3 regions of the Yimella lutea genome follow, and region 3 is predicted to be linked to each of the others. Evidence: riboswitches for the same ligand, from Rfam matches in the RefSeq annotation. Region 3 holds a riboswitch; each other region holds the start of a gene.
What was found. A riboswitch is a leader RNA that binds a small molecule or an ion and turns the genes downstream of it on or off. The one in region 3 is predicted to bind thiamine pyrophosphate.
Positions count from the first base shown of each region.

Region 1 (6,626 bases), 280 kb from region 3:
ACGGACGCCTTGCCGCGCTTGAAGGTCTTGCCGACTCCTTCGAAGCGGATGATGGGTTCGGTCATTTCGCCGCGATGTCCTTCTCGAGCCGCTGCAGGATCTTGCTCAGCTCGGCCGCCGGACGGTCGATGATCACCGCGGTGTTCTTGGTCTCCTTCTTCTTAGCAGCGAGGACCTCGGGGTTGTGCCAGATCTTCACGACCTTGGCGTAGGTCGCGTTGTTCTTGTCCTCGGCACGGGAGACGACCACGTTGATGTACGGCTCGGCGTTGCGCGACTTCGGGTCGTCCTGGAACAGCGCCTTGTTCGGATCGAGGTCGGCATCGAGCGCGAAGTTGTTGTTGATGATCGCGCCGTCCACGGAAGGCAGGGACGCGACGGTCTGTGCGGCGTCCACGGGCACGACGGTCACCTTCGAGGCGGCCTTGTCGATGTCGGCCGGTGTGGACAGGGCGTTGCCGCCGTCCTTGAGGGTCAGCAGTTTTGCCGCCTGCAGCACCAGCAGCGCTCGTGCCTGGTTGGTGGCGTCGTTCGGGATGGCGATCTTGCCGCCGGCCGGGATCTGGTTCAGCTTCTGGTGCTTCTTGGAGTACAGCGGGAGCGGGGTGATGACGGTCGCGCCGATGGGCGTGAGGTTCTGCTTCGCCTCGACGTTGTAGCTGCCCAGGAACTGCAGGTGCTGGAACAGGTTGAGATCGATCTGTCCCTGGGACAGGGCCGGGTTCGCCTGCGTGTAGTCGCTGAAGCTGACCGGCTCGATGGTGAGGCCCTCGGCCTTGCCCAGGCGCTGCATGATCGGCCAGATGTCACTGTTCGCCTCGGTGGTGCCGACCTTGACGGTGGTCAGCTTCGGGCCGCTGCCGTCGTCACCCGCGGTGGCTCGGCCGATGCCGAACCCGGCGGCGAGGGCGAGTGCGCTGGCACCCGCGATGAGGCTGAGCCATTTGCCGCGGTCGTGGCCCGGGTACGGCGGCAGAGGCGGGATGGCGGAGTCGGACGCAGGCACAGCGAAACCCTTCGAACATATAACTCTTAACTATGCAATGAATAACAGAACGCTATGGAAGAGCCAGGCCATTGGTCAAATTTTTGGCCTGTGAGGGCGGTCACGGCGGGGCGGGCCAGGTTTTGCTGCGGACGGGAAGGCGAATAACGACGCGGAACGCCGTGGCTACTGCATAGTAGGGACGCATGGGACAGCGAGTTCATGCCTTCACCGACGACGCCCTCGGCGACCTGGACGCGACCGGGGTTGCCGAAGCGATCGCGTCCGGCTCGATCTCGGCGAGCGACGCGGTCGAGGCCGCCATCGTGCGCGCCGAAAAGTTGAACCCCACGCTGGACGCATTGATGCGCGATGACTTCGCACGAGCCCGGCGACGGGCCGGGGAGAGCCGAACCGGCGCGTTCGCGGGGGTGCCGGCGGCGTTCAAGGACAACATCCCGGTGGCCGGCCTGCCGATGACCGAGGGATCGGCGGCGTTCCCGCGCACCCCGCACCAGAAGAACGGCGCCGTCGCGGCGCAGTACCTGGCCACCGGCCTGATCCCGATCGCGACCACGACCATGCCCGAGTTCGGGTGGACCTGTTCGACGGAGTCGCGCATCTTCACCACCCGAAATCCCTGGGACACAGATGTTTCCGCAGGCGGGTCGTCCGGTGGATCAGCCGCGCTCGTGGCGTCCGGCGTCGTGCCCATCGCCCACGGGAACGACGGCGGAGGGTCTGTGCGCATCCCCGCAGCAGCCTGCGGACTCGTCGGGCTCAAGCCGACGCGTGGACGTCTGCGCCTCGGTGACGCCGGCAAGATGCCGGTGCGCATCGTCAGCGACTCGGTGCTCGCCCGGTCGGTGCGCGATGTCGCCCGCTTCTACGCCGAGGCTGAGAAGACCTACAAGAACCGCACGCTGCCGGCCATTGGCCGCATCGAGCGCCCACTCGAGCGGCCACTGCGGATCGGCCTGATGCTCGACTCGCCGGTCGCCCCGGCGACCGACCCCCAGGTGCGGACTGTGGTGGAGACCTTCGCCGCGTCCCTCGAAGCGCTCGGGCACACCGTCGAGCCCTACGCGGTGAACGTGCCGCAGTTCTTCGCCGACGACTTCTCGCGCTATTGGCAGTTCCTGGCGTTCATGGGGTCGAGCCAGGGGGAGAAGTTGTTCGGCAAGGGATTCGACGCGTCCAAACTCGAGCCGCTTACCGTCGAACTCGCCCGCCGCGGCAAGGCCTCGTTGCCGAAGGCGCCGCTCTACTTTGCGCGCCTGCTTGCCTCGAGTGCTGCGAGCCGCCGGGAGTTCCGGCGCGGCCCGGACGTCGTGCTCACTCCGGTGCTCACGGCGCCCACTCCCGAGTTGGGTTTCCTCGGTCCGGACGTCGACCCATCGGTGCACTTCGATCGTCTGCTTGACCTCGTCGGATTCACCCCACTCGCCAATGCGTCTGGAGCTCCTGCAATTTCGTTGCCGGCGGGGGTCGACGACCGGGGTTTGCCGGTGGGCGCGATGCTGTCGGCCACCCACGGCGCCGAGCGGTTGCTGCTCGAGCTCGCACTGCAGGTGGAGCAGGCGCATCCTTTCGAGCGGATCCAGGATGCATTCCCGGGCGCCGAGCAGTAGCCGGGGCCGGCGCGCCGGTGCGGCACTGTGCAGCGACCGGTAGAACTGTCTGCGTGACCGTGTTGATTCTTGGCGGGACGGCCGAGGCGAGAGCGCTCGCCGACGGCCTGGTGGCCGCCGGCGTGCCGCTGATCTCCTCGCTCGCCGGACGCGTCCAGCACCCGCGCCTGCCGGCCGGACCGGTGCGTTCGGGCGGGTTCGGCGGGGCCGAAGGACTCGCCCGTTACCTGCAGACGGAGCAGATCGAGTTGCTCGTCGATGCCACCCATCCCTACGCCACGGCGATGACGGCCAATGCGGCGCAGGCGTCGCGGCTCGCCGACGTGCCGGCGGTGCGGTTGGCGCGGCCCGGGTGGGCGCACCACCCTGACGCCGACTCGTGGACGTGGGTCGACGACCACCAGGAGGCGTTGCAGGCAGCCGAGGACCACCTGCGGCACACCGGCGGCGTGCCGTTCCTCAGCACCGGTCGGCAGACCTTGCCGCACTACGCCGCTTGGCGTGAGATGCCGGTGCTGGTGCGGGTGGTCGAGCCGCTCGACGACGCGCCGCCGGCATGGACGGTCGTGCTCGATCGTGGCCCCTACACGCTCGAATCGGAGCGAGAACTCTTGCAGCGCAACAACATCGGCGTGCTGCTCAGCAAGGACTCCGGCGGTGCCTACACCGCCGCCAAACTCACCGCGGCCGGCGAACTCGGCGTGCGGGTGGTCGTCGTCCGCCGCCCGGACGTGCCGTCGGGGCTGGTCGAGGAGCCGAGCGTCGAGGCCGTGCTAGGGCGGATCGTCGCCGGACGCTCAGCCACGGACTGATCATCATCGAGCAACAGCGGTGCAATGCGCGTGGCCTTGCTCGGATTGTGTCGTGTGCTCTTTTTGCAACGATGGTGGCGCCCGGTCGTTCTAGGGAGTTCCAACGTGGAGGTCCACGCGAGCGAGGAACTTGAACGGCGGCCCGAAACCTGTCCTAGCCGAAGCCGCTGCTGCTGTACTTTCCTTCGGGATCGGTCTCTTGTTCGAGGGGGCCGGGAGGACTTCCTTTCTTTGTGGAGTCTCTCTCGGAAGAGGAGAAGGAGAAGTATCGGCAGCGCGCCCGGATCGGTGGGTAGGGCTACTCGCAAACTCACGGATCAACGAGCGCAGCCCGGCGCTGGCTCCGGCTCCGGCTCCGGCTCCGGCTCCGGCTCCGATGAGCTGTAGCTGGAATGTGGCAAATGGGTCGCTCGAGCCCGGCGTAAAGGTAGGACGCTACTTGGCGAACTCGACGCTACGCCACTGCTGGTGAGGTCGTCGACCAACTGCTCACGGTCGACGAGCGAGTGAGCCGCTGCATCGACGCGACCAGCATCGTGTCGCCGCGTCGCAAATATCGCAGTGCAGTGGCGAGCCGTCCCGGCCTTCCCTGTTCTCGCCGGACACATGGCCGGTGAACAGTTCCCCGACCATTCCAATCGCGCTCAGTTGACGGTCGAGGTTCTGTGACGTCGACGAGATGCGGGCATATCCGAGGACCTGTCCAAGCACATCTAGACCCTAGACGGAAAGTGTCCGGAAAAGCTGATCGGATCCCATTCGGACGCGTCGTTCCGGGGTGCTGTGACTTCGTTGTCAGTTTTCGAAGTCCACTGCACGAGTGTCCGAAGTCGACTGCACATTTTAAGGTTGCGCAGCCGTTGTCTGGTGAGGCGCCATGGTGAGGGCTGCGGCGGCCAAGGAACGCCGTAGCGCAGCCGGGCACTGGTGACAGCACGCCCGGACGGTCCGAGGCGCGACCCTTTTGCGATCGCTGAAGCGAGGGCACGGTGCTGGGAACGGTGCGGATGTTAAGCTGGTGAATGACGCGGGGTGCCGTGCTGGTACGGCTGAGATCACACCCGTTGAACCTGATCTAGTTCGTACTAGCGAAGGGAACGTCGCCGATGTCGGCACCTTCTTCCGTCCCTACTGTCCCACTCGATGCTGCCGCTGTGGGCGAGGCCTTGGCTGCGATGCGCGGGCATGCCCCGCTGGTGCAGTGCCTGACCAACGTCGTCGTCGCTCAGTGGACAGCGAACGTCCTGCTCGCGGTCGGCGCCAGTCCGTCGATGGTGGACAACCCGGAGGAAGCCGGGCCGTTCGCCGCCGTCGCCGACGGGGTCCTGGTCAACCTCGGCACGCCCCAAGAGGCGACGGTGGCTGCGATGCACGGCGCGGTCAGTGCCGCCGCGGCGGCCGGCACCCCGTGGGTGCTCGACCCGGTCGGGGTGGGTGGGCTCGCCTGGCGCAGCCGGGTTGTCGTCGACCTGCTCGCCCACGCCTCCCCGGCACTCGTCCGTGGCAACCCCTCAGAGATTCTCGCTTTCGCCGGTGGGGGCAGCGGTGGGCGGGGTCCGGAGAGCGTCGACGCCGCCGAGGATGCCCTCGACGCCGGCCGGGCGCTGGCCCGGGAGCACGGCACCATCGTCGCGGTCTCCGGGGAGGTCGACCACCTCACCGACGGCACCCGGCTGGTGCGGGTGGCCAACGGCCATCGATGGTTGACCCAGGTCACTGGCGGTGGGTGCGCGCTGGGCGCGCTCATGGCTGCCTTCGCCGCCACCACCGACGACCCGCTCCTGGCCGCCACGGCCGCGACCGCGACGTACACCGTGGCCGCCGAGGTCGCGGCCGAGCGTGCCGCCGGGCCGGGGAGCTTCGCCGTTGCGCTGCTGGACTCTCTCGCCACCCTCAACCCGCAGGAGCTGACCGAGAAGGTGGTGCTCCGGTGACCCGCCGACCGGTGAACCTCAGCCTCTACCTGGTCACCGACACCGGTTTGTGCGGCCCACGGGGGGTGCCCGCGACCGTGCAGGCTGCGGTCGCGGGCGGAGTCACCGTGGTGCAGTTGCGTGACCCGGGCGCCACCGACGCCCACTTCGTCGCCCTCGGCGTGGCGGTCCGCGAGGTGCTGGCGGGGACCGGGGTGCCGCTGATTATCGATGACCGGGTCCACCTCGTTCAGGACATCGGCGCCGACGGCGTCCACGTCGGTCAGCGCGACATGCCGCCTGCTCAGGCCCGGCAGTTGCTCGGGCCGGACGCCATGGTCGGGCTGTCGGTCAGCACGATCGAGCAGGTTCGCACAGCACGCGGGCTCGGTGACGGCGTCTTGGACTACCTCGGCGTTGGACCGGTGTGGCCGACGGCGACCAAGCCTGACCACGGCACTCCGATCGGCCCGGGCGGGGTGGCTGCGGTGGCCGCCGCGAGCCCGTGGCCGGTCGTCGCCATCGGCGGCATCACCACGAAACGCACCGGCATGCTGCGCCACAGCGGCGCCGCCGGCGTGGCGGTCGTCTCGACGGTGTGCGCCGCGGAGGAACCAGCCGTGGCGGCCGCGAGCCTGCGGGCCGCGTGGGACGGGCAACCGTGAACCCCCGCCCACCGATCGCGCTGACGATCGCCGGCTCCGATCCCTCCGGCGGGGCCGGTATTCAAGGCGACCTCAAGACCTTCTCCGCACTGGGTACCTACGGCACCGCGGTGCTCACCTCACTGACCGCCCAGTCCACCCAGGGAGTCACCGGTGTCCACGTCGTCCCCGCGGACTTCGTCCGCGCCCAGCTGGACACCCTCGTAGACGACGTGGCGGTTGACGCCGCCAAGATCGGGATGCTCGCCTCCGCGGCCACCATCGAGACCGTCCTCGCCTTCCTCGACAAGCGCTCCGACGCGGTGCCGGTTGTGGTCCTCGACCCCGTCATGGTGTCCACCGCCGGTTCCCGGCTGCTGGCCGAGGACGCCGTCGAGCCGATGCGCCAACTCCTGCCGTACGTCTCCCTCATCACGCCGAACGTCCCCGAGGCCGCCGTGCTGCTCGACGCCGACCCCGCCGAAGACCTCGACACCATGCGCGCCCAGGCCATCGCGCTCCGGGAGCTGGGCGCCGCGCGGGTGCTGGTCAAGGGGGGCCACCTCGGCGGCGACGCACACGCCACCGACCTGTGGCTCGACGACGCGGGCGAGCAGCTGCTGACCGGCCCGCGGGTAGCC
Region 1 is NZ_VFMO01000001.1:351,832-358,457, reverse strand. Features, by position in the region: gene FB459_RS01660 (methionine ABC transporter ATP-binding protein) at 1-65, opposite strand, end outside; gene FB459_RS01655 (MetQ/NlpA family ABC transporter substrate-binding protein) at 62-1,006, opposite strand; gene FB459_RS01650 (amidase) at 1,192-2,616, shown strand; gene FB459_RS01645 (cobalt-precorrin-6A reductase) at 2,670-3,428, shown strand; TPP riboswitch at 4,447-4,543, shown strand; gene thiM (hydroxyethylthiazole kinase) at 4,535-5,362, shown strand; gene thiE (thiamine phosphate synthase) at 5,359-6,006, shown strand; gene thiD (bifunctional hydroxymethylpyrimidine kinase/phosphomethylpyrimidine kinase) at 6,003-6,626, shown strand, end outside.
Region 1: another riboswitch for thiamine pyrophosphate. It lies ahead of thiM (hydroxyethylthiazole kinase); the one in region 3 lies ahead of FB459_RS00350 (thiamine ABC transporter substrate-binding protein).

Region 2 (6,626 bases), 2.8 Mb from region 3:
TCCGCAACAGTCAGGATCATTCTTCGATCGCGACCCGGAGATCAAGCGTGAGGCCGTGTTCTCCGGGCCGGTCATGCGTCCGGCGACGACGGTCGTCCGGCGCCGCTGGCACACGGTCGAGCAGCGCGACGGACGGGTGTGGGCCGAGGTCGGTCAACTGCCGACCTACCGCTCGATGCTGACCGAGTTCGCCGATCCACGTCGGCATTTCGAGCTCGCCGCGCTGCGCGCCCAACTGCGCACCTGGCGCTTCTACGACGGCTTCCGCTCGGACGCCGACGCCCCGGCCCGAGCACCGCAGGTCGGCACGCGCACCCGGGTGCTGGCCGGCGACGGCCACGACCTCGCGGCAACCGTGGCAACGACGCTCGAGGCGGGATTCGAGGACCTGCCTCGAGCCGTCGCCGACGCCTTCGACGACAGCACCATCGACGTCGAGGTCAACGACGGACTCTTCCGGTTGGTGCTGCAGCAACCCGGGATGCTGCGTCCGATGCGGGCCGGCGAACTGTCCGACGGCACTTTGCGATTTCTGCTCTGGGCGGCCGCGCTCACGAGCGTCGATCGGCCTTCGCTCATGGTGCTCAACGAGCCCGAAACCTCTCTGCATCCCTCGCTGATCCCAGCCCTGGGACGGTTGATCCGAGCCACGAGCCGGCACACTCAGGTCATCGTCGTCACCCACAGCGACCTGCTCCTCAAGGAACTCGATCCGACGCCGTTCGAGCCGGACGAACCGGTCGAGGAACGCCTGCTCATCGAGCTCTACAAGGACTTCGGTGAAACGTTGGTGCGCGGGTTCGGCCTGCTCAGTACACCGGCCTGGGAGTGGGGCAGCCGCTGAGCACGTCGCGCACCACGGCGGCCGGGTCGTCCGCGTCCATGATCGAGCGCACCAGCGCCACGCCGGCAACTCCAGCGCCCATGAGGGCCGGCACATCGGCCGGTGTGATGTCACCGATCGCAACGACCGGCAGCGAGGTCGCCGCCACGATCGGCGGATAGCCCTCGACGCCCAGCGGGTCACGGCCGGAGTCCTTGGTCGGGGTCCGCCGGAAGGGTCCGGCACCGATGTAGTCGATCCACTCCTGCTGCTGCTGCGCCCACCGGGCGAGTTCGACGGTGCCGGTCGTCAGTCCGATGACGGCCTCGTCGCCGAGCATGGCCCGGGCCGCTTCGGCGGGTAGATCGTCCGTACCGAGGTGCACCCCGTGCACCGGCGCGCCGTGCAGGCGGGCGGCGTGCGCCACATCCGTGCGGTCGTCCACGAGAACCCTCGTCGCCGGCGCAACTGCGTGCACGGCGTCGGCCACCGCGATGGTGAGGTCGAGCAGTTGCCTGGTCGTGGCCTGTTTTGCCCGCACCTGCACGACGCCTGCTCCTGCTGCTGCGGCGTCCGCAGCAATCTCGACCGTGCGACGCGAGGTGCCCGACGTCACCAGGTAGCACCGCAGATCCAGGGACGTGCTCAGCCGCTGCACCATCGGGTGCTCACCTCCAGATGAGCTGGTCCGATCCGGTCGAGAGCGTCCAGCAGCTCCACCTTGAAGCTGCCGGGGCCGGCGCTCTTGCGGGCGGCGTCCTCGGCGGCGGAGCTCATCAGGGCGACAGCGGTGAGGGCCGCATCGAGGGGGGTTGCCACCGTGATGAACGCCGTGACCAGCGCGCTCAGCAGGCAACCGGTTCCGGTCACCTGGGTGAGGCGTGCGTCGCCGCCGGTCGATCCGATGACCCGGTGCCCGTCGGTGATGACGTCCAACTCGCCGGACACGACCACGACACACCTTGCGTCGTGTGCCAATCGGGCCGCATCGTCGATGACGGCCCGGGAGGAGCACGTGGTGTCGGCGCCACGAGCGCCACCGTCCGCCCCGGCCAACGCGCGGATTTCGGACGCGTTGCCTCGGATCGCTCCCGGATGGTGGCGAACAAGGTTGCGCGCCAGGGGAGTTCGCACCGGAGTCGGTCCGACGACCGCAGGGTCGAGTACCCATGGACGGCCGCCGTCACGGGCAGCTGCGACCGTCGGCAGGATCGCTGCCGCGGTCTCCTCGCCCAGAGCAGCGAGGTTCACCAACAGCGCGTCCGCGCCCCGGACGAGGGTGGGTGCCTCGCCGATCGTGGCGGTCATCAGTGGACGGGCACCGGCGGCGAGCAAACCATCGGCGACGAACGGCGCGGATACGGCTCAGGTGAGGCAGTGGACCAACGGGGCCTTCACTCTCATTGCGTCCAGGATCGATGCAACATCAGGAGTGTGCATGGGAGGTCTCCTTCGCAGCAGGGTGAAGGTCGAGTTGTCGGACGTCGTCGCGCGGCCCCAGGTGCCCGCAGGAAGCCACGAGCAGACCGGCGAGCACCAGCAGAGCCACGACTGCCGTCCGATGACCGATCGCGTGCTGCAGTTGCGGCAACCAGAAGGGATGCAGCGCGGGGACGATGATCGACAGGCTGTAGGCCGTGCCGTAACCGGTCGACCTGATGGCTGCCGGAAAGCCTTCGGCGAGATAGGCGCCGACGGGTCCGTAGCCGCAGACCGTGATGACCTGCAACAGACACGCGAGGGCCATCGCGCGCCCGATCTGGGAGGTGCCGACCAGCTCGAGCCAGACCAGCGGTCCACTCACCGCCGCCAGCAGACCCCACAGGACGAAGAACCGTCTGCGGCCCACCAGGGTCGACAGGTGACCGGTGCACGCCATGATCATCGCCTGGGCGACGGCGGCCGCGCCCATGGTCCAGGCCGCGGTCGTGGTGTCCAGGCCGACGCTGCGACGCAGCTCGTCCGGCAACGCGATCACGACCAGGTTGGTCATGATCCACAGGCCGGTCATCAGCCCGAACAGTTGCCAGAACGAGCGGCGGTGCTGTCCGGTGAACAAGTCCCGCAACCCGATTCGTGAGCTTGCGGCCGCTGTTGCGCGGTCGGCGACCTGGCGTCGGTAGAAGTGCAGCAGAGTCAGGGAGGCAACGCCGCCGGCGACGAAGGGTACCCGCCAACCCCAGGTTTCGTAGGCGCCGGGATCAAGCAGCGACAGCAGCGCCCAGGTGGTGAAGGCGATCGTCGCCTGCGCCCACGGTGCCATCGACATGATCAGCCCTGAGTAGAGACCGCGCAGGCGCGGACGCGACCATTCCATCGCCAGCGGGATGGCGGCCGAGTACTCACCGGCGATGAACACGCCACCCAGGAAGCGCATCGCCAGGATCCACCAGATCGCCGCCGCGCCGATGACCTCATGGGTGGGGGTCACCGCGATACCGAGGGTGCACGTGGCGGTTCCACCGATCGCCACGGTCGCGGTTCGGGTACGTCCGAACCGGTCGCTGAGCCGGCCGAAGACGACGCCACCCACGGGTCGTCCCAGCAGCATCGCCATCACGACGATCGTCGCGCCGGCAGTGCCACCGTGCGGGCCGGTGATGGCCGGAAGGGCAGGGGCCAGCGCGACGAGGGGCAGGAAGATGTGGACCTGATCCACGAAATTGCCGGCCACTCCGCCCCGCAGGGCGGCGCGGCCCTGCGGGGAGAGGGTGTCGGTGTGTTCGCGGTCGGTGGCCGCTGCGCTCACTGGGCCGCGTCGACGTAGACGCTGGCGCCGAGCTCGATGAACTCGCGCGACTTCTCCCGCATCCCAGCCATTGCCGACTTGTGTTGATCCCGGATGTCCTGGCTGATCCGCATCGAGCAGAACTTCGGTCCGCACATCGAGCAGAAGTGCGCCGTCTTGGCGCCTTCGGCCGGCAGCGTCTGGTCATGGAAGGCGATCGCTGTGTCGGGGTCGAGCGAGAGCGCGAACTGGTCGTGCCAGCGGAACTCGAAGCGTGCCTTCGACAAGGCGTCGTCGCGCACGCGCGCTCCGGGGTGTCCCTTGGCGACATCGGCCGCGTGCGCCGCGATCTTGTAGGTGATGACCCCGGTCTTCACGTCATCTCGGTTGGGCAAGCCCAGGTGCTCCTTGGGGGTGACGTAGCACAGCATCGCCGTGCCGTGCTGGGCGATGACTGCGGCACCGATCGCGGAGGTGATGTGGTCGTACCCCGGCGCGATGTCGGTGACCAGCGGACCGAGCGTGTAGAACGGCGCTCCGTGGCACCAGTCCTGTTGCAGTTCAACGTTTTCCGGCACGAGGTGCAGGGGCACGTGTCCCGGGCCCTCGACCATCACCTGCACGTCGTACTCCCAGGCGCGCTCGGTGAGTTCGGCCAGGGTGCGCAGTTCGGAAAACTGGGCCTCGTCGTTCGCATCGGCGACCGATCCGGGACGCAGTCCGTCGCCGAGGCTGAATGCGATGTCGTACTGGGCGAAGATCTCGCACAGCTCGTCGAAGTGGGTGTAGAGGAACGACTCCTCGTGGTGTGCCAGGCACCAGCCGGCCATGATCGACCCGCCACGACTGACGATTCCGGTCACGCGTTCGGCGGTGAGCGGGACGTACCGCAGGAGCACCCCGGCGTGGATCGTCATGTAGTCGACCCCCTGTTCGGCCTGCTCGATCACGGTGTCGCGGAAGATCTCCCAGGTGAGGGCCTCGGCGCGCCCGTCGACCTTCTCCAGGGCCTGGTAGATCGGCACCGTGCCGATCGGCACGGGGGAGTTGCGGACGATCCACTCGCGGGTGGTGTGGATGTCGTCGCCGGTCGACAGGTCCATGACCGTGTCGGCGCCCCAGCGCGTCGCCCCGCTGAGCTTGGAGACCTCTTCCTCGATGGAGGAGGTGACCGCCGAGTTGCCGATGTTCGCGTTCACCTTGGTGAGGAACCGGCGGCCGATGATCATCGGCTCCGACTCCGGATGATTGATGTTGGACGGGATGATCGCGCGACCCGCCGCCAACTCCTCGCGAACGACTGAGACGTCGACGTTCTCGCGCAGCGCGACGTAGCGCATCTCGGCCGTCACTTTGCCCTGACGCGCGTAGTGCATCTGGGTGACGGTGCGACCAGGCTTGGCGCGCAACGGATTTCGTCGCTCACCGCGCCATTCGTCGGAAGCTTTGCCGCGACGGACGGCGGAGCGTCCGTCGTCCTGCAGGGTGCGTTCGCGACCCTCGTAGGTCTCGACATCGTCGCGGCTTTGGATCCAGCCGGAACGAGTGGCGGGTAGGCCGACGGCAGGATCGCTGCCGGGGCCCGCGGTGCGGTAGACATGCACATCGGGATTCGTTGTGCCGTCGGGGGATTCGTCGAGGCTGATCGCGGTGACGGGCACGCAGATGTCGCCGTCGACGAGGTGGTGGAGGCGGTGCTTGGGATGAATCTCGGACATCGAGATCTCCTCACTTCCTTCGCCGGAATGACCCGGGCAGGTTCGGACGGTCCGAGCGGCGTCAGCTCGATCTCAGCCCTCTGCCGAGGGCTCCCGTGTGGGTGTCGCCACCGTAACCCATGTCACTTACGGTGTCGCACATGGTCCGTCCGCCAGCCGTCGTCTCGATCGCCGGCAGTGACCCGAGTGGAGGTGCGGGAATTCAGGCAGATCTGAAGACCTTCGGCGCACTCGGTGCGTACGGCATGAGCGTTCTCACGGCACTGACTGCGCAGAACACGATCGGTGTGCAGAAGGTGTTACCAATCGATTCGGAATTCGTTGCGGCACAGCTTGATTCAGTGACGAGTGACGTGCGTGTCGACGGTGTGAAGATCGGTGTTCTGGGCTCAGCGGGGGTCGCTGAGGTGATCCGCCCGACGCTCCTGCACATGCGTGATCGCGGGGTGCCGATCGTGCTCGATCCGGTGCTGGTCGCAACCTCCGGAGACCGCTTCGGTGACGCGTCGGTGACGTCTGCCCTACGTGACCTGCTGTCCGTTGTCAGCGTCGTGACACCGAACCTGTCGGAGGCCGCCGCATTGACCGCCACCCCTGTTGCGACCGACGAGCGGGGGATGCGCGATCAAGCCAGGAGCCTGCTCGACCTCGGTGCGCCCGCGGTGCTCATCAAGGGGGGCCACCTCGACGGCGACGCGGTCGACCTGTGGGTCGACGCACACGGCTTCGAACGGTTCGCAGCCCCGCGCATCCCCACGTCCAACACGCACGGCACGGGCTGCAGCTTGTCGTCCGCACTGGTCGCCCTGCGTCCGCAGCGGCCCGACTGGCACACCACTGTGACCGACGCAAAGGGCTGGCTGACCGACGCGCTGCGCGCGGCCGACTCGCTCGAGATCGGCGCCGGTCACGGGCCGGTGCACCACTTCCACCGATGGTGGTGACCGCCGCTGAGCGACCGATTCAGGCCGTCCGGCGCGAGTCGCAGCGGCCGGAGTGTGGCCGATGACACACTCGCGCCATGGGTGCTTACAGCGACGAGTATCAGCGCAGCATGGCCGACCCCGAGGGCTTCTGGCTGGACGCGGCATCGGCAGTGCACTGGTTCAAGAAGCCGACCCAGGCGCTCGACGACACGAACCCTCCGTTCTACCGGTGGTACCCCGGCGCGCAGACCAACATCTGTTACAACGCGCTCGATCGCCACGTGATCGAGGGCCGGGCCGACCAGACGGCGTTGATCTACGACAGCCCGGTCACCGAGGGCCGGTGCAGCTACAGCTACGCCGAGCTGCTCGATCTGGTCGGGCGGGCGGCCGGGGTGCTGAAGGCGCTCGGTGTGGGCAAGGGCGATCGT
Region 2 is NZ_VFMO01000001.1:2,879,061-2,885,686, reverse strand. Features, by position in the region: gene FB459_RS13870 (AAA family ATPase) at 1-844, shown strand, start outside; gene FB459_RS13865 (thiamine phosphate synthase) at 810-1,484, opposite strand; gene thiM (hydroxyethylthiazole kinase) at 1,469-2,131, opposite strand; gene FB459_RS13855 (MFS transporter) at 2,250-3,572, opposite strand; gene thiC (phosphomethylpyrimidine synthase ThiC) at 3,569-5,269, opposite strand; TPP riboswitch at 5,267-5,376, opposite strand; gene thiD (bifunctional hydroxymethylpyrimidine kinase/phosphomethylpyrimidine kinase) at 5,410-6,213, shown strand; gene FB459_RS13840 (acetate--CoA ligase) at 6,291-6,626, shown strand, end outside.
Region 2: another riboswitch for thiamine pyrophosphate. It lies ahead of thiC (phosphomethylpyrimidine synthase ThiC); the one in region 3 lies ahead of FB459_RS00350 (thiamine ABC transporter substrate-binding protein).

Region 3 (6,626 bases):
TGGCGTCGACCGCCACCCGCAACGAGGTCAGCAGCGCATCGAAGACGCTGACCTGCAGGAGCGGCACCGATCCGACCTGTGTGAGTTTGCGGTAATGGCCCAAGCCCCAGCCGTCACCGACCTGCAGCGACCGGGCGACGAGGGTGACGAGCGGCGCCAGCACGAAGATCAACGCGGCGCCGGTGAGCAGTAGGTGAGGCAGATCGCTGCGCCGAACCCGTTGCTGCACAGAGGTGCCCGATCGAAGACGGGTCTCGCCACGGTCGGTGATGCGTTCGGTCAGCAACAGCAGTGCGATCACGACCAGTGCCTGCAGCAGGCTCAGCACCGCGGCGGCGCGCAGGTCGAGGAAGTTCGTGGTCAGCAGGTAGATCTCGGTCTCGACCGTCGAGTAGCGCACCCCGCCGAGCGTCAGCACCACGCCGAAGGACCCGGCACAGAAGAGGAACACCACCATCGCGGCGGAGACGACGGCCGGACGCAACGCCGGCAGAGTGACGGTTCGCAGCACCGTCCACGGACTCGCGCCGAGCGAGGCCGCAGCCTCGGCCTGCCGTGGATCGAGCGACTGCCAGCGTCCGCCGACGGTGCGCACGACCACCGCGATGTTGAAGAACACCAGGGCGGCGAGAATCGCCTGCCACGAGCCGTCCCAACCCAGGAAACCCAAGGGACCGGACGTCGACAGCAGGCTGCGGAACGCGATGCCGACCACGACGGTCGGCAGCACGAAGGGCATCACCAGCAGCCCGCGCACCAGCCCCGTCAGCGGCAGTTTCAGCCGGTAGGTGACGTACGCGATCGGCACGCCGAGCAGCACGGTGATGAGCGTCGCGAGCGAGCTGATCCACACCGTGAACCAGACGACGCGGCGGGTGCGTGGCCGCGTCAGGACGTCACGTACCGCGTCCAAGGACCATTGCCCGTCGAGGTGCAGGCCTCGGGCGACCATCGCCGACACGGGCAGCAGGAAGAACACCGCCAGGAAGGCCAGCGGGATCAGTGCTGCGAGCGCCGGAACGAGCGATCGCCCGAGGCGAGTACGCATCACCCGGAGACGGCGTCCTGCCAGCGGCGCAGCCAGTCGTCCCGGTTCTTCGTGATCTTCGTGGGGTCGACCTGCAACGGCTTGTCCGGCACCTTGACCGCGGTCTGCCAGGCGTCGGGCAGCTTCACCTGGTCATCGACCGGGAAGACGTACATGTTCTTCGGCATCGACGCCTGGAACTTCTTGCCGAGCATGAAGTCGATGAACGCCTTCGCGCCGGGCTCGTTCTTCGCGCCCTTCAGCACGCCGGCGTACTCGACCTGCCGGAAGCAGGAGTCCGTCATGGCGGATGTCGTCGGCTTGCCGTCCTTGATCGTGTCGGCGGGAGAAGTGTTGTACGACAACACGATCGGACGCGTCCCCTTGCCGCCGCCGGCGGTGTAGTCGACGCCCCACGCGTCGCTCCAACCGCTGGTGACCTTCACGCCGTTCGCCTTGAGCTTCTTCCAGTAGTCCTGCCAACCGTCGTCGCCGTACTTCGCGACAGTGGCGAGCAGGAAGGCCATACCGGGCGAGGACGTCGCGGCACCGGGCGTGACGAAGAGGTCCTTGTACTCGGGCTTGGTGAGGTCGTCCAGGCTTTGCGGCTTCGCCTTCTTCTTCGCGGCGAACCAGGCGTCGTCGACGTTGACGCACACGTCACCGAAGTCGATCGGCGCGAGCGAATGCGCGGCTTCGCCGGGCAACGCGTACTTCGATGCGCTCTTCGGGAGCGCCTTCGGTTCGTTGGCGGCGAGCGCACCGGAGCCGACGACCCGGGAAGCGAAGGTGTTGTCGATGCCGAACACGACGTCGCCCGTCGGGTTGCCCTTGGCGAGCACGACCGAGTTGGCGAGCTTGCCCGCGTCCCCGGAGGCGAGCACCTGCAGTTGGTATCCCGTGGTCTTGGTGAACTCGGCCTGCACGTCCTTGGGGATCACGAACGACTCGTGAGTGACGAGCTTGACGGTCGTGACCTTGCCGGACGATGTCGCTGCGGGCTTGTCGTCGCCGGTGGTCGAGCAGCCGGCGATGGCCAGGGCGAGGGTGCCGCAGCACGCGGTGGTGAAGGTTCTCCGGAACAACTGATCCTCCTCGGATGCAAGGAGGGGCTCGACTTCCTACACCGGTACTAACCGGATCAGGTTCGAGGGTCTGCGGCCCGATCGCCGCACTCTCAGCGCACCGTGCGCTCCCCTGTCGTTTCCGTATCGGACGCTACACCGTCTCTCCGGCGTCTTGTCGGCGGCCGTTCCATGCGGCCGGGATCACAGCCCGAATCATCGGGCGCGCAAACGTGCGGGCCGGGCGAAACATGGCAGGCTCTGAACAGACAAATCGACCCGACCGGCCGGTGACGGCCGCTGACTTGGAGGAACTCATGGGCTCTGTGGTGTGGAAGATCGTCTCGGCTGCGGCCGGTGTGGCGGCAACTCAGATCGCCAACAAGGTCACCAACCAGGGTTGGCACGCAGTCACCGGACAGCCGGCGCCGGTCGGCAAGCACGACCCGAACTACTCCGCCAAGGAGACCGCGCTCTTCGTCCTGCTCGCCGCCGCCGTCGCGCAGGGTGTGCGCGCGCTGGGTGAGCGCAAGGCCGCCGACGTCTGGACCAAGACCGCCGGTCACCCGCCGCAGGTCGTCGTCAAGGAGCACCAGAAGGCGCTGGAGAAGGCAACGAAGAAGGCCGCCAAGAAGGCCTGACCATCAGCCTCACGTCCGGCCAACCGGGTCGCTTCTGGCCGCCCGGGCCGCGACGGGTGCCGCCGGCGCGGCCAGTCGTGATCCACGCAGCTTGACATGTGCCTCCCGCCGCGGAATCCCCCGCCCGCAGCGGGAGGCACAGCCATGTGCTCACGCCTGCCACGGAGTCCCGACCCCACGGGACTCGTCGAACACCAGCCAGGTGCGGGTGCCCAGGACGCCCGGGATGGCCTGGATGCGTTCGAGGACGAGCGTGCGCAGCGAGGCATTGTCGGGCGCGTGCACCTGGACGAGGACGTCGAAGTCCGAACCCATGAGCGAGATGGTGTCCAGATAGGGCAACGTCGCGAGTTCGTCGCTGACCCGGCGCCAGGTGTTCTGCTCGATGTTGATCGCCACGTACGCCGTGGTGGTCAGGCCGGCCGCCGCCGGATCGATGGCGATCGTGAAGCCGGTGATCACTCCTCGTTCGCGCAACCGCTCGATGCGCGCGTAGGCCCCGGCCCGACTCAGATGCAGCTTCTCGGCAAGCGCTCGCACGGACAGCCGGGAATCCTCGCGCAACGCCGCCAGGATGCGTCGATCCACCACGTCCAGGGCCGCTGCCGATCGTCCAGCCGTCGGTGCGGAGCGTGCATCACGACTGGACGAATTGATCTCATCTTCGGCATTCATGCGCCGATCATCCACTCCTTTGCGCCGAACTTGAGCCAGTAGGCCCGGATAGCGACGATAGTGTGATGCAGACCACAGTCCATGATCCGGCGATCGAGGACCTCCTGCCCTCCGCCCGACCGGTGCAGCTGATCGACCCGACTGGCGCCGAGGTCACCCAGACCGGCACCCGTCGTCCCTATGTCATGCCGGACGCCGACCGGCTCCAGGACGTCTGGCGGCACATGGTGATCGGACGCCGCTTCGATCTGCAGGCGACCGCTCTGACCAAACAGGGTCGGCTGGCGGTCTATCCGTCCTCGCGTGGTCAGGAGGCCTGCCAGGTCGCTGCGGTCCGTGCGCTCACCGAGCGCGACTGGATGTTCCCGACCTATCGCGAGTCGATGGCTCTGGTGAGCCGCGGCATCGACCCGGTCGAGGTGCTGACCCTGCTGCGCGGCAGCGCGCACTGCGGGTACGAGCCGATGACGCACCGCACGGCCGCCCAGTGCACTCCGCTGGCGACGCAGCTGGTGCACGCGGCCGGCACGGCCTACGGCCTCAAGCGTCGCGGTGAGGACTCCGTCGCGCTCGGCTTCATCGGCGACGGTGCGACCAGCGAGGGCGATTTCCACGAGGCGCTGAACTTCGCGGCGGTCTTCGATGCGCCCGCGATCTTCTTCGTGCAGAACAACAAGTACGCGATCAGCGTCCCGCTCGCCAAGCAGACGAAGGCACCGTCGTTGGCGTACAAGGGAATTGGCTACGGCGTGGCCAGCGAGCAGGTCGACGGCAACGACCCGGCCGCGGTGCTCGCCGTCATGGACGCGGCGCTCGAGCACTGCCGCAGCGGCAAGGGTCCGTTCCTCGTCGAGGCGCACACCTACCGCATGGACGCACACACCAACGCCGACGACGCGACCCGCTACCGCTCCGGCGACGAGGTCTGCGCCTGGCTCGACCGTGACCCGATCGCACGTCTCGAGGCGTACTTGCGTTCACGCGGTCTGCTCAACGACGACCAGGCCAACGCGGTCCGCCAGGAGGCCGAAGCGTTGGCGTCCGACCTGCGAGACCGCATGAACGCCGACCCCGTTGTCGACCCGATGTCCTTGTTCGACAACGTTTTCCAGTCCGCGACGCCTCAGGTTGAGGACGCCCGCGCCATGGTCGTCCGCGAACTGCAGGCCGCCGACGAGGTGACCCGATGACCACCATCGACGCTCCTGTCCGCACCAGCTCGCTGACCTTCGCGAAGGCAATCAACCAGGCGCTGCGCGATGCGATGACCGAGAACGACGACGTCCTGGTCTTCGGTGAGGACGTCGGCACCCTCGGCGGCGTCTTCCGCATCACCGACGGGTTGACCCGCGACTTCGGCGAGGACCGCTGCTTCGACACGCCGTTGGCTGAGTCCGGCATCGTCGGGTTCGCGATCGGCCTGTGTTACAACGGTTTTCGGCCCGTGGTCGAGATGCAGTTCGACGCGTTCGCCTACCCGGCGTTCGAACAGATCGCTTCTCATGTCGCGAAAATGCACAACCGCACCGCCGGCAATGTCACGCTGCCGATGGTCATCCGGGTGCCCTACGCCGGCGGCATCGGTGGGGTGGAGCACCACTGCGACTCCTCCGAGGGCTACTACGCGCACACGCCCGGCCTGAAGGTCTACACCCCGGCCACGCCGCAGGACGCGTACTGGATGCTGCGCGAGGCGATCGCCGATCCCGACCCGGTGATCTTCATGGAGCCGAAGGTCCTCTACTGGAGCAAGGCGGACGTCGACACCGAGACTCCCTCGGCGCCTGTCGGTCAGGCCGCCGTGCGCCGGCCTGGCAAGGAGGTCACCCTGGTGGCCTACGGTCCCTCGCTGCCGGTGTCGCTGAAAGCGGCCGAAGCAGCCGCCGAAGAGGGTTACGACGTCGAGGTCGTCGATCTGCGCAGCATCGTCCCGTTGGACGACAAGTCGGTCATGGAGTCGGTGCGGCGTACCGGACGCTGCGTGGTGGTCAGCGAAGCGCAGGGATTTGCCGGCGTCGCAGGCGAATTGGCCTCTCGGATCGCCGAACGCTGCTTCCACTCCCTGGCCGCCCCGGTGCTGCGGGTCAGCGGGTTGCCGCTTCCGTATCCGGCGCCGATGCTGGAGCACACCTACCTGCCCGGTGTCGACCGCATCCTCGATGCGATCGACCGATTGCAGTGGGACGACGAGCCGTTCGTCGGTGACAACCGTGGCTGAGCGCGTCTTCAATCTGCCCGACCTCGGCGAAGGACTCACCGAGGCCGAGATCGTGGAGTGGCTGGTCGAGGACCAGGCAGAGGTGTCGACCGACCAGAACGTCGTGGTCGTCGAGACCGCCAAAGCCACGGTCGAGGTACCCATCCCTTACGCCGGGCGGGTCGCCACTCGCCACGGGAGCACCGGTGATGTCGTCAAGGTCGGCACCCCGCTGATCACGGTCTCCGACAACGCCCCTGCCACAGAGGCCGTGCAGGGCGAGGAAGGCGACGATGGTTCCGGCGCCGTCCTGATCGGGTACGGCACGGGCCACGCCGACCAGACCCGCCGTCGGCGCGCGCCTCGCGGCGCGCTGAACGGCTCCACAGACCGCTCCCGCGTGGACGCCACAGCCTCCCTGCCGTCGGCGTTCACGCAGCAGCGTGCCCCGCAGGTCATCTCGCCGCTGGTGCGCAAGCTCGCCGCCGACGGTGGCCTCGACCTGTGCACCCTGCGACCGGCTTCGGGAACTGTGTTGCGACGCAGCGATATCGAGTCGGCGCTCTCGGCCAGGACGAACATGCAGTCCGCCGAGCCCGAGAAGGCCGTGGTCGCCGCGGACGGCGACGAACGCATCCCGCTGACCGGCGTCTGCAAGGCCATCGCCGATAAGCTGTCGACCTCGCGTCGGGAGATCCCGGACGCCACCACCTGGGTCGACGTCGATGCCACCGAACTGCTGGACGTGCGCGCACAGTTGAAGTCGTCCGGCATCAGCCTGCTCGCGCTGCTGGCACGGTTCTGCGTCGCCGGACTCCAGCAGTTCCCCGAACTCAATGCGTCCGTCGACGGCGACACGATCGTGCGGCACAAGCAGGTCAATCTCGGCTTCGCGGCCCAGTCGCCCCGGGGTCTGGTCGTTCCCGTCGTGCGCGGTGCTCAGGAGATGACCACCCGCCGGTTGGCCGAGGCGCTGGCCGACCTGACTGCTCGCGCCCGCACCGGCGACCTGTCGCCCGGCG
Region 3 is NZ_VFMO01000001.1:72,152-78,777, forward strand. Features, by position in the region: gene FB459_RS00345 (ABC transporter permease) at 1-1,048, opposite strand, end outside; gene FB459_RS00350 (thiamine ABC transporter substrate-binding protein) at 1,048-2,112, opposite strand; TPP riboswitch at 2,129-2,236, opposite strand; gene FB459_RS00355 (DUF4235 domain-containing protein) at 2,409-2,732, shown strand; gene FB459_RS00360 (Lrp/AsnC family transcriptional regulator) at 2,883-3,407, opposite strand; gene FB459_RS00365 (thiamine pyrophosphate-dependent dehydrogenase E1 component subunit alpha) at 3,473-4,597, shown strand; gene FB459_RS00370 (alpha-ketoacid dehydrogenase subunit beta) at 4,594-5,625, shown strand; gene FB459_RS00375 (dihydrolipoamide acetyltransferase family protein) at 5,618-6,626, shown strand, end outside.